Linked DNA regions of Streptomyces clavuligerus. The main gene of each other region encodes a partner of the protein of the gene in region 2 in a complex. Links are inferred from orthologs where the notes say so. Each region holds a gene or a part of one and is shown on either strand. Other genes may lie near its edges.

The links. The genes of interacting proteins can lie anywhere in the genome.
Region 1: the proteins of secA (region 2) and secY are in contact, whole or in part, in a crystal structure (PDB 3DIN), measured with the Thermotoga maritima proteins. The link is inferred for Streptomyces clavuligerus from one-to-one orthologs. Residues at the interface, in WP_004082002.1 of Thermotoga maritima: Glu261, Ala262, Arg263, Lys300, Ala301, Arg302, Thr303, Ile304, Ile305, Leu323, Tyr324, Asp325, Pro326, Val329, Ser330, Tyr333, Ile336, Lys340, Phe345, Val349, Glu363, Phe364, Tyr374, Ser375, Gly376, Gly377, Glu393, Ile395, Thr482, Ser483; in WP_004081795.1 of Thermotoga maritima: Glu108, Gly109, Glu110, Glu111, Ala236, Glu237, Arg238, Arg239, Ile240, Thr241, Ile242, Gln243, Tyr244, Ala245, Arg246, Arg247, Val248, Thr249, Gly250, Arg251, Arg252, Val253, Tyr254, Gly256, Ala257, Ser258, Thr259, Tyr260, Leu261, Pro262.

The regions. Positions count from the first base shown.
Region 1 is NZ_CP027858.1:2,502,092-2,506,905, forward strand. What follows is about bases 599-3,428. They hold secY (preprotein translocase subunit SecY), read right to left. Parts: upstream 2,759-3,428; coding sequence 1,439-2,758; downstream 599-1,438. Other genes in these bases: CRV15_RS10175 (adenylate kinase), read right to left, coding at 795-1,439; rplO (50S ribosomal protein L15), read right to left, coding at 3,016-3,428. Also shown: map (type I methionyl aminopeptidase), read right to left, coding at 1-561; more of rplO, read right to left, coding at 3,429-3,471; rpmD (50S ribosomal protein L30), read right to left, coding at 3,473-3,655; rpsE (30S ribosomal protein S5), read right to left, coding at 3,655-4,260; rplR (50S ribosomal protein L18), read right to left, coding at 4,327-4,710; rplF (50S ribosomal protein L6), read right to left, coding at 4,714-4,814. UniProt on the Escherichia coli protein: The central subunit of the protein translocation channel SecYEG. Consists of two halves formed by TMs 1-5 and 6-10.
Region 2 is NZ_CP027858.1:4,260,438-4,265,785, reverse strand. Bases 786-4,149 are described here. They hold secA (preprotein translocase subunit SecA), read right to left. Parts: upstream 3,794-4,149; coding sequence 986-3,793; downstream 786-985. Other genes in these bases: CRV15_RS17980 (GNAT family N-acetyltransferase), read left to right, coding at 4,031-4,149. Outside these bases: CRV15_RS17990 (Rv3235 family protein), read left to right, coding at 1-51; more of CRV15_RS17980, read left to right, coding at 4,150-4,681; CRV15_RS17975 (winged helix-turn-helix domain-containing protein), read left to right, coding at 4,692-5,348. UniProt on the Escherichia coli protein: Required for protein export, interacts with the SecYEG preprotein conducting channel.

The DNA of each region.
Region 1 (4,814 bases), 1.8 Mb from region 2 along the record:
ATGCGGTTCCATGTGCATCTCGGTGCCGATGCCGTGGCCGCCGTACTCCTCGATGATCCCGTACCGGCCGCCGCCCGGCTTGGGCTGGCGGCGGATGTAGGTCTCGATGGACCGCGAGACGTCCACCAGGCGGTTGCCGCTCTTCATCGCGGCGATCCCGGCCCACATGGACGCCTCGGTCACCCGGGACAGCTCGACCAGCTCCGGGGCGTGACCGGTGCCGACGAAGGCGGTGTAGGCGGCGTCCCCGTGCCAGCCGTCGATGACGGCACCGGCGTCGATGGAGATGATGTCGCCGTCCTTGAGCACGGTCTTGTCGTCCGGGATGCCATGGACGACGACCTCGTTCACCGAGGTGCAGATCGTGGCGGGGAAACCGCCGTAGCCCAGGAAGTTCGACTTCGCCCCGTGCTCGGCGATCACCTTGCGGGCGACCTCGTCCAGGTCCCGGGTGGTGGCGCCGGGCACGGCGGCCTCGCGCGTCGCGGCGTGGATCGCGGCGACGACCAGCCCCGCCTCGCGCATCTTCGCGATCTGCTCCGGGGTCTTGATCTGCACCATGGCCTTGCCTTCCACCTCTGTCGTCGGTCCTCTGTGACCGTCTGCGCCCTGCCGGCGGGACGGCCCCTCGGGGCTCCGGTCCTCGCTCAACAGTACGGCCGCGGTGCCTCTCGGACACCGCGGCCGTCGGTCGCGCACCGCGTACGGCCGTGCACGACTCTGGTACTGCTCCTGACGGTACGGACACCCGTACCGCGAAACCGTCCGCCCTGGCCGGCGGCGGCCTCGGTCTTCTACTGCAACGCGGCCATCGCCCGCTGGGTCACCTCGGTGACCTTGCCCAGCGCCGAGATCGTCACCACGAGGCCCTGGCCCCGGTAGTAGTCGATGATCGGCTCGGTCTGGGTGTGGTAGACCTCCAGGCGCTTGCGCACGGTGGTCTCGGAGTCGTCGTCGCGCTGGTACAGATCGCCACCGCAGACGTCGCACACACCCTCCTGGGCCGGAGGCGAGTACGTCACATGGAAGACGTGGCTGGAGTCGTTCCGGCAGATGCGCCGGCCCGCGATCCGCTTGACCACCTCGTCCTCGGGGACCTCCAGGTCGAGCACCGCGTCCAGCGTCATGCCCTCGGACTTCAGCATCGCGTCCAGCGCCTCGGCCTGCGAGACATTGCGCGGGAAGCCGTCGAGCAGAAAGCCGCCGGTGGCGTCCGGCCGTTCCATCCGGTCCTTGGCCATGCCGATGGTGACCTCGTCGGGGACCAGCTCTCCCGCGTCCATGTAGGACTTGGCCTGACGGCCGAGGTCGGTGCCCTGGCTGATGTTGGCCCGGAAGAGATCCCCCGTGGAGATGTGCGGGATCGACAGGTTCTCGGCAAGGTACGCGGCCTGCGTTCCCTTGCCCGCACCGGGGGGTCCGACGAGGACGATTCGCATTAGCGGAGGAACCCTTCGTAATTGCGCTGCTGGAGCTGGCTCTCGATCTGCTTCACGGTCTCCAGACCCACACCCACGATGATGAGGATGCTTGTCCCGCCGAACGGGAAGTTCTGGTTCGCGCCCCCGAAGAAAGCCAACGCCATCGTCGGCACAAGAGCAATCAGGCCCAGATACAGCGAGCCCGGCCAAGTGATCCGGTTGAGTACGTAACTCAGATACTCGGCAGTAGGTCGACCAGCCCGGATGCCCGGGATGAACCCACCATACTTCTTCATGTTGTCCGCGACTTCCTCGGGGTTGAACGAGATAGCCACATAGAAGAAGGCGAAGAAGACGATCAGAATGAAGTACGCGGTGATGTAGTACGGGTGGTCACCTGTGACGAAGTACTTCTCGATCCAGGTCTTCCACTCCGAGGTACCGCTGGAGAACTGTGCCACCAGGGCCGGGATGTACAGCAGCGACGAGGCGAAGATGACGGGGATCACACCCGCCTGGTTCACCTTGAGCGGAATGTAGGTCGACGTACCGCCGTACGAACGGCGGCCGATCATGCGCTTGGCGTACTGCACCGGAATCCGGCGCTGTGCCTGCTCCACGAAGACGACCAGGCCGACCATCACAAAACCGACCGCGATGACGGTGCCGAACTCGATCCATCCCTGTGCGAGCTTGCCGCTCTCCTTGATGGCCCAGAGCTGACCCGGGAAGCCGGCCGCGATGGAGATGAACATCAGGATCGACATGCCATTGCCGATTCCGCGGTCGGTGATCAGTTCACCGAGCCACATGACGGCAGCCGTACCCGCGGTCATCGTGATGACCATCGTGACGGTCGTGAAGATGGATTGGTCGGGAACGATCTGATTCGCGACCTGACAGCCACTGAAGAGCGCGCCACTGCGCGCGGTGGCCACCAGACCGGTGCCCTGGAGCACGGCGAGAGCGATCGTCAGATAACGGGTGTACTGCGTAATCTTCGCGGTCCCGGACTGACCCTCCTTCTTAAGGGCTTCCAATCGCGGAATGACCACGGTCAGCAGCTGGAGGATGATGCTCGCCGTGATGTAGGGCATGATGCCCAGGGCGAAGATGGTGATCTGCAGCAGCGCGCCGCCACTGAACATGTTCACCAGGCCGAACAGGCTGTTGTTGTTCTCCTGCGCCTGGTCTACACAGATCTGTACGTTCTGGTAATCGATGCCCGGTGTGGGGATATGTGACCCGAGCCGGTACAGCACGATGATGGCGAGCGTGAACAGCAGCTTCTTGCGCAGGTCGGGCGTCTTGAACGCCCGGGCGAACGCGGTGAGCACGGTGCCTCCTGCGACCCCCGCGCAACTGCGTCAGAGGTGACGGTCTTGAGGATCGACGAATACGTTTCAGGCAAGTCCGTACGGTCCCGGTGAAAGCGGACCTTACGGTACGAGGGGCAGACCCCCCGCATGTTTACAGCAACAGTGCACGCCACCTTACCGGCGACGGTGCCCCCCTTGGAACGACCAACCGGGGATGCCCCATTTGAGAGGGCATCCCCGGTCGGATGGTTCAGCTTTCAGCCACAGAGGCCGTCTCAGACGAGCTCGGTGACCGTGCCGCCAGCGGCGGCGATCTTCTCCTTGGCGGAGCCGGAGACGGCGTCGACCGTCACCTGCAGCGCCACGGAGATCTCGCCCTGGCCCAGGACCTTGACGAGGTGGTTCTTGCGAACCGCACCCTTGGCGACCAGATCGGCCACCGTGACCTCGCCACCCTGCGGGTAGAGCGCGGCCAGCTTGTCCAGGTTGACCACCTGGTACTCGGTGCGGAAGGGGTTGTTGAAGCCCTTCAGCTTCGGGAGGCGCATGTGGAGGGGCATCTGCCCACCCTCGAAGCGCTCCGGAACCTGGTAGCGGGCCTTGGTGCCCTTGGTTCCACGACCTGCGGTCTTACCCTTGGACGCCTCACCACGACCCACACGGGTCTTGGCGGTCTTGGCACCCGGGGCGGGGGCGAGGTTGTGGAGGCGCAGCGGGTTGTTCTCCGCCATGTCAGTCGACCTCCTCGACCGTGACGAGGTGGCGGACGGTGTGCACCATGCCGCGGAACTCGGGACGGTCCTCCTTGACAACCACGTCGTTCAGCCGCTTGAGGCCGAGCGAACGCAGGGTGTCGCGGTGGTTCTGCTTACTGCCGATGTACGACTTCGTCTGCGTGATCTTGAGGCGGGGCATCAGGCACCCGCTCCCGCACGAGCACGCAGCAGAGCCGCGGGGGCGACGTCCTCCAGCGGCAGACCGCGGCGGGCCGCGATCTCCTCGGGACGCTGGAGACCCTTCAGGGCCTCCACGGTCGCGTGCACGATGTTGATCGCGTTGTCGGAGCCGAGCGACTTCGACAGGATGTCGTGGATACCGGCGCACTCCAGAACGGCGCGCACCGGACCACCGGCGATAACACCGGTACCCGGGGTGGCGGGCTTGAGCAGGACGACGCCCGCAGCCTTCTCACCCTGGATGGGGTGGGGGATGGTGCCCTGGATACGGGGGACCTTGAAGAAGTGCTTCTTGGCCTCCTCCACACCCTTGGCGATGGCGGCCGGCACCTCCTTGGCCTTGCCGTAACCGACACCCACGGTGCCGTCACCATCGCCCACCACGACCAGCGCGGTAAAGCTGAAGCGACGACCACCCTTCACAACCTTGGCGACGCGGTTGATCGCGACGACGCGCTCAACGTAAGCGGTCTTCTCGGCGGCAGCAGCGCCACCGTCCCGACCCTTCCGGTCCCGCCGCTCGCCGCCACCGGCACCGCTGCCGCGGCGCTGGGGTCCAGCCATTGGAATTACCTCTCTCTTTTTCCGCTAGCTACGCAGCGACATAAAGTCGCTAGCGCGAACGGCGGCTCAGAACTTGAGCCCGGCCTCGCGGGCGGCGTCCGCCAGGGCGGCGATGCGCCCGGCGTACTGGTTACCACCACGGTCGAACACGACGGCCTCGACACCGGCGGCCTTGGCGCGCTCGGCGACCAGGGCGCCGACCTGCTTGGCGTGGGCGCTCTTGTCGCCCTCGCCACCGCGGATCGAGCTGTCCAGGGTCGACGCCGACGCGAGCGTGTGGCCCGCGATGTCGTCGATGACCTGCGCGACGATGTGACGGTTGGAACGCGTCACCACCAGACGGGGACGCTCCGCCGTGCCATTGACACGCTTGCGGATGCGAATGTGCCGGCGCTTGATGGCGGCGCGCTTGTACGCGTCACCCTTAGCGATCTTCACACCGTATGCCATGGCTTACTTACCCGCCTTTCCGACCTTGCGGCGGATGACCTCGCCCGCGTACTTCACGCCCTTGGCCTTGTACGGGTCGGGCTTGCGCAGCTTGCGGATGTTCG
Region 2 (5,348 bases):
TCAGCCGTGGAACTCGGCGGCGAACGCGCCGCCCCGGCCCCGACGGCCTGACCGCGAGGCTGGACGGGGCCGGTACCCACCGGGCCCGAAGCGGGCCCCGACGGCCCCCGGAGGTCTCGTGGCGCACGGGGGATCGCCCGCCGAACCCCGCCCGAACCCCGGCGGCCCCAGAAGGGCCCTGTGGCCCCGTGAGCCGCCCTGACGGCCCCACCGAGCCGGGACAGGGCGGAACGGGCGCCCAGCACGGCGCTGACGGGCCTCCTGCCCCGGCCCGGCACCCCCTGCCTCTGCCCCTGCCCCGACCCGCCGCCACGGACACGGACGAACGGCTGAGGATGGCCGCCGAGGACGACGGCGGCGGGCAGACCACGACGGGACCGGCGGACCCGGCGGGATCGACGCGGGATCGACACGGGACCGACGCGGGCCATGAGGGACCGGGGAACCCTCCGGGCACCAGGACCTGACACGCGAGCAGGGGCGGGGACAGTGCGGGCAGCACAGCCCCCGTCCGGGCTGCGTCCCTGGCTCCGGCCAGGGGCGCAGCCCGTGGCAGGACACACCCGGGACCGGACCGGGGGACCCACAGCCCCGGGCGGGGCAGGGCCGAGGCGCGGTGTCACACAGACGGGTCGGTACGCATCGGCCGGGGCGGGACCGGCACGGTCCGGAAGCAGGAAGGAGCCGGAAACCACTCGAAGAGCAGGGACGTGCCCACGGTCCGGGCCGGGGCTCCCGTACCCGGGCGGGGACATACCCCCAGGCCGGACCGGGACGCACTCCGCCCGGGCAGGGCACAGCCTCGGGCGGACACGCCCGGCCGCGCCGGGGCAGCGGTGCGGGCACCCCTGCCGATGCCCCGGCGCGGCCAAAAACGGCAGGGCCCGAAAACGGCAGGGGCCGGACCCCGAAGGAGTCCGGCCCCTGCCACCGCCGTTCGCGCGGGGCGGGACCTCACGGCCCCGCTCCGCGCGAGCACCGCGGGTTACTTCTTGCGGCGGCGACCGCCGCCCTTCTGCGCCTTGCGCCGCTCGGCGCGGGTCATCCCGTCCGCAGCGGAGCGGGCGGGCCCGCCCTCGGTCTCGAAGTCGCCCTCGACGACCCCGCCCTCACCGTCGACGGTGGGCGCGGAGAAGTGCAGCCGGTCCGGGCGCTGCGGAGCCTCCAGGCCCTTGGCCCGGATCTCGGGACGCGCCGCCGGAACGGTGTCCTTCTTCTCCAGGGAGGGCGCGGCCTCGTCCACCGGGACCTCCTCGACCTGCTGCTCCACCTGGACCTCCAGGTTGAACAGATAGCCGACGGACTCCTCCTTGATGCCGTCCATCATCGCGGTGAACATGTCGAAGCCCTCACGCTGGTACTCCACCAGCGGGTCCTTCTGCGCCATCGCGCGCAGACCGATGCCCTCCTGGAGGTAGTCCATCTCGTACAGGTGCTCACGCCACTTGCGGTCCAGTACCGACAGGACCACACGCCGCTCCAGCTCCCGCATGATGTCCGAGCCCAGCTGCTTCTCCCGCGCCTCGTACTGCGCGTGGATGTCGTCCTTGACGGACTCGGCGATGAACTCCGCGGTGATCCCCGCGCGGTCGCCGGTCGCCTCCTCCAGCTCCTCGATGGCCGTCTTCACCGGGTAGAGCTGCTTGAAGGCGCCCCACAGCCGGTCGAGGTCCCACTCCTCGGCGAAGCCCTCGACGGTCTCGGCCTGGATATAGGCGTCGATGGTGTCGTCCATGAAGTGCTGGATCTGCTCGTGCAGGTCCTCGCCCTCCAGCACCCGGCGGCGCTCGGCGTAGATCACCTTGCGCTGGCGGTTGAGGACGTCGTCGTACTTGAGGACGTTCTTCCGGGTCTCGAAGTTCTGCTGCTCGACCTGGGACTGCGCGGAGGCGATCGCCCGCGTCACCATCTTGTTCTCGATGGGGACGTCGTCCGGCACATTCGCCATGGCCATCACCCGCTCGACCATCTGCGCCTTGAACAGCCGCATCAGGTCGTCGCCGAGCGAGAGGTAGAAGCGGGACTCACCCGGGTCGCCCTGACGGCCGGAACGGCCGCGGAGCTGGTTGTCGATCCGGCGGGACTCGTGCCGCTCGGTGCCGAGGACATAGAGCCCGCCGAGGGACTTGACCTCCTCGAACTCCGCCTTCACCGCCTGCTCGGCCTTCTCCAGGGCGGCAGGCAGCGCGGCGGCCCACTCCTCCACATGGTCCACCGGGTCCAGGCCGCGCTGGCGCAGCTCCGCCTCGGCGAGGTCGTCCGGGTTGCCGCCGAGCTTGATGTCGGTACCACGGCCGGCCATGTTGGTGGCGACCGTCACAGCGCCCTTGCGGCCCGCCTGGGCGACGATGACCGCCTCCCGGTCGTGCTGCTTGGCGTTGAGCACCTCGTGCTGGACGCCGCGCTTGCTGAGCTGCTGCGACAGATACTCCGACTTCTCGACGGAGGTGGTGCCGACGAGGACCGGCTGGCCCTTCTCGTGCTTCTCGGCGATGTCGTCGACCACGGCCGCGAACTTGGCGACCTCGGTGCGGTAGATCAGGTCGGACTGGTCCTTGCGGACCATCGGCCGGTTCGTCGGGATCGGCACGACGCCCAGCTTGTAGATCTGGTGGAACTCGGCGGCCTCGGTCATGGCCGTACCGGTCATTCCGGACAGCTTGTCGTAGAGGAGGAAGAAGTTCTGGAGGGTGATCGTGGCGAGCGTCTGGTTCTCGTCCTTGATGTCCACCCCTTCCTTCGCCTCGATCGCCTGGTGCATGCCCTCGTTGTAGCGGCGGCCGGCCAGGATACGGCCGGTGTGCTCGTCGACGATCATGACTTCGCCGTCGATGACGACGTAGTCCTTGTCCTTCTTGAAGAGTTCCTTCGCCTTGATGGCGTTGTTGAGGTAGCCCACGAGCGGGGTGTTCACCGACTCGTAGAGGTTGTCGATGCCGAGCCAGTCCTCGACCTTGGCGACACCGGCCTCATGGATGCCGACGGTCCGCTTCTTCTCGTCGACCTCGTAGTCGCCGGTCTCCTCGATGCCCTTGAGGTGGTTGCCCGGCTCGCCCCGGGTCAGCCGCTTGACCAGCTTGGCGAAGTCGCCGTACCACTTCGTCGCCTGGTCGGCGGGGCCGGAGATGATCAGCGGCGTACGGGCCTCGTCGACGAGGATCGAGTCGACCTCGTCCACCACGGCGAAATTGTGGCCGCGCTGGACCAGCTCCTCCTGCGACCACGCCATGTTGTCGCGCAGGTAGTCGAAGCCGAACTCGTTGTTGGTGCCGTAGGTGATGTCGCACCCGTACTGCTCACGGCGCTGCGCCGGCGTCATGTTCGCCAGGATGCAGCCGACGGAGAGGCCGAGGAACTTGTGGACGCGGCCCATCACCTCGGAGTCGCGCTGGGCCAGGTAGTCGTTCACCGTGATCAGGTGGACGCCCTTGCCGGAGAGCGCGTTGAGGTATGTGGGCAGGGTGCCGACGAGGGTCTTGCCCTCACCGGTCTTCATCTCGGCGACATAGCCGAGGTGCAGCGCGGCGCCACCCATGATCTGGACGTCGTAGGGACGCTGGCCGAGAACACGCTTGGCGGCCTCACGGACGGTGGCGAACGCCTCCGGGAGCAGGTCGTCGAGGGTGGCCCCCTCGGCCAGGCGCTCCCGGTACTCCTCCGTGAGCGCCCGCAACTCGGCGTCGGAGAGGCTGACGAAGTCCTCTTCGATGGAGTTGACCTGGTCCGCGATGCGGTGCAGTTTGCGCAGGATCTTGCCTTCGCCTGCACGCATGAGCTTGTTGAAGACGGACACTGAGGCTGGTCTCCTTGCCGATCGGGCCTGGCTGGGTCGTGATGGACACTGGCGCGGGCACGGCAGGCGGGCCCCACCGCAACGGCCATCGTAAGCGAGGACCCCCGCGAGCCGGGAGGTCCGCTCCCGGCCGGGCTCGCCGCCACCCGTTCTGGAGAACGCCCGGAGCCGCCGGAAGGTGCCGCCGCGACGCGAAAAGTGCTCGCACGGCCCCCGGCTCCCCCGCAGAATCCGTTCATGGAGCCGATCACTCTGACCACCGACCGCTTTCTGCTGCGGCCCTTCATCCCCGACGACGCGGAAGCCGTCTGTCGAATTTGTCAGGACCCCGACATTCAGCGCTGGACGACGGTGCCCTCGCCCTACCTCCGCGAGCACGCCGAGGAATTCACCGGGCACACCGTCCCCGAGGGCTGGCACAACGGGACGATGTACACCTTCGCGGTCCTGCCGCGCGAGGGCGGCCCGCTGATGGCCTCGGTCTCGGTCACGCTGCGTACCTACTCCGGCACCTGGGAAATCGGTTTCTGGACCGCCGCGGAGTTCCGCGGGCGCGGGATCATGACCGAGGTCGTGGGCGCCCTCGCGCACTGGGCCTTCACCCGGCTCCGCGCCACCCGGCTGGAGTGGCGGGCCGAGGTCGGGAACACGGCCTCACGGGCCGTCGCCGGGAAGGCGGGCTTCACCATGGAGGGCACGCTGCGGGCCGCGCTCCTGAACAACGGCACCCTGCGGGACACCTGGGTGGCCTCGATACTCCCCGCCGATCTCGGCCTGACCAGCGACTACGCCCATCTCCCCGCGTCTGTCGCCGCACCCGCCGAGTCCCGGGACAAGCACGGGAGGCCCGGTACGGGGCCCGGCCGGGATGTCAGTGCCGCCGTCTAAGGTGCGGATCATGACGACGCTGCCGCCTCCCGCCGCCGAACTCTCCGCCGACGAGGCCCGCCGGATCGCGCTGCGGGCCCAGGGGTTCCTGGGCGCGCCGGACCGCAGGGCGGGGGTGCGCGGCGTGCTGCGGCACCTGGGTGCCGTCCAGCTCGACACGATCTCGGTCCTGGCCCGCTCCCACGAGCTGATCCCGTACGCCCGGCTGGGCGCCGTGGGCCGCGGAAACGTCGAGGACGCCTACTGGACCGGGGGCCACAGCTTCGAGTACTGGTCGCACGCGGCGTGCATCCTCCCCGTCGAGGAGTGGCCGCACTTCGCCTTCCGCCGCCGCGCCTACCGCACCCGCCCGCAGTGGCACCACGACCTGCCGGACGGCGTGTACGACGAGGTGATCGCCCAGCTCCGCGCCGAGGGCCCGCTCACCGCGACCCAACTGGGCGGCGCGAAGAACGGCGGGGAGTGGTGGGACTGGTCCGCCACCAAGATCGCTGTCGAACGGGCGCTGATGTTCGGCGAGGTGGTCTGTGTCGAGCGCCGGGGCTGGAAGCGGGTGTACGACCTCGCCGAGCGGGCCGTCCCCGCGGCGCTGCTCCACGACGAACCGGACGACCAGGAGTGTCTGCGGCGGCTGGTGCGGCTGGCCGGGGAGGCGCTCGGCGTCGGC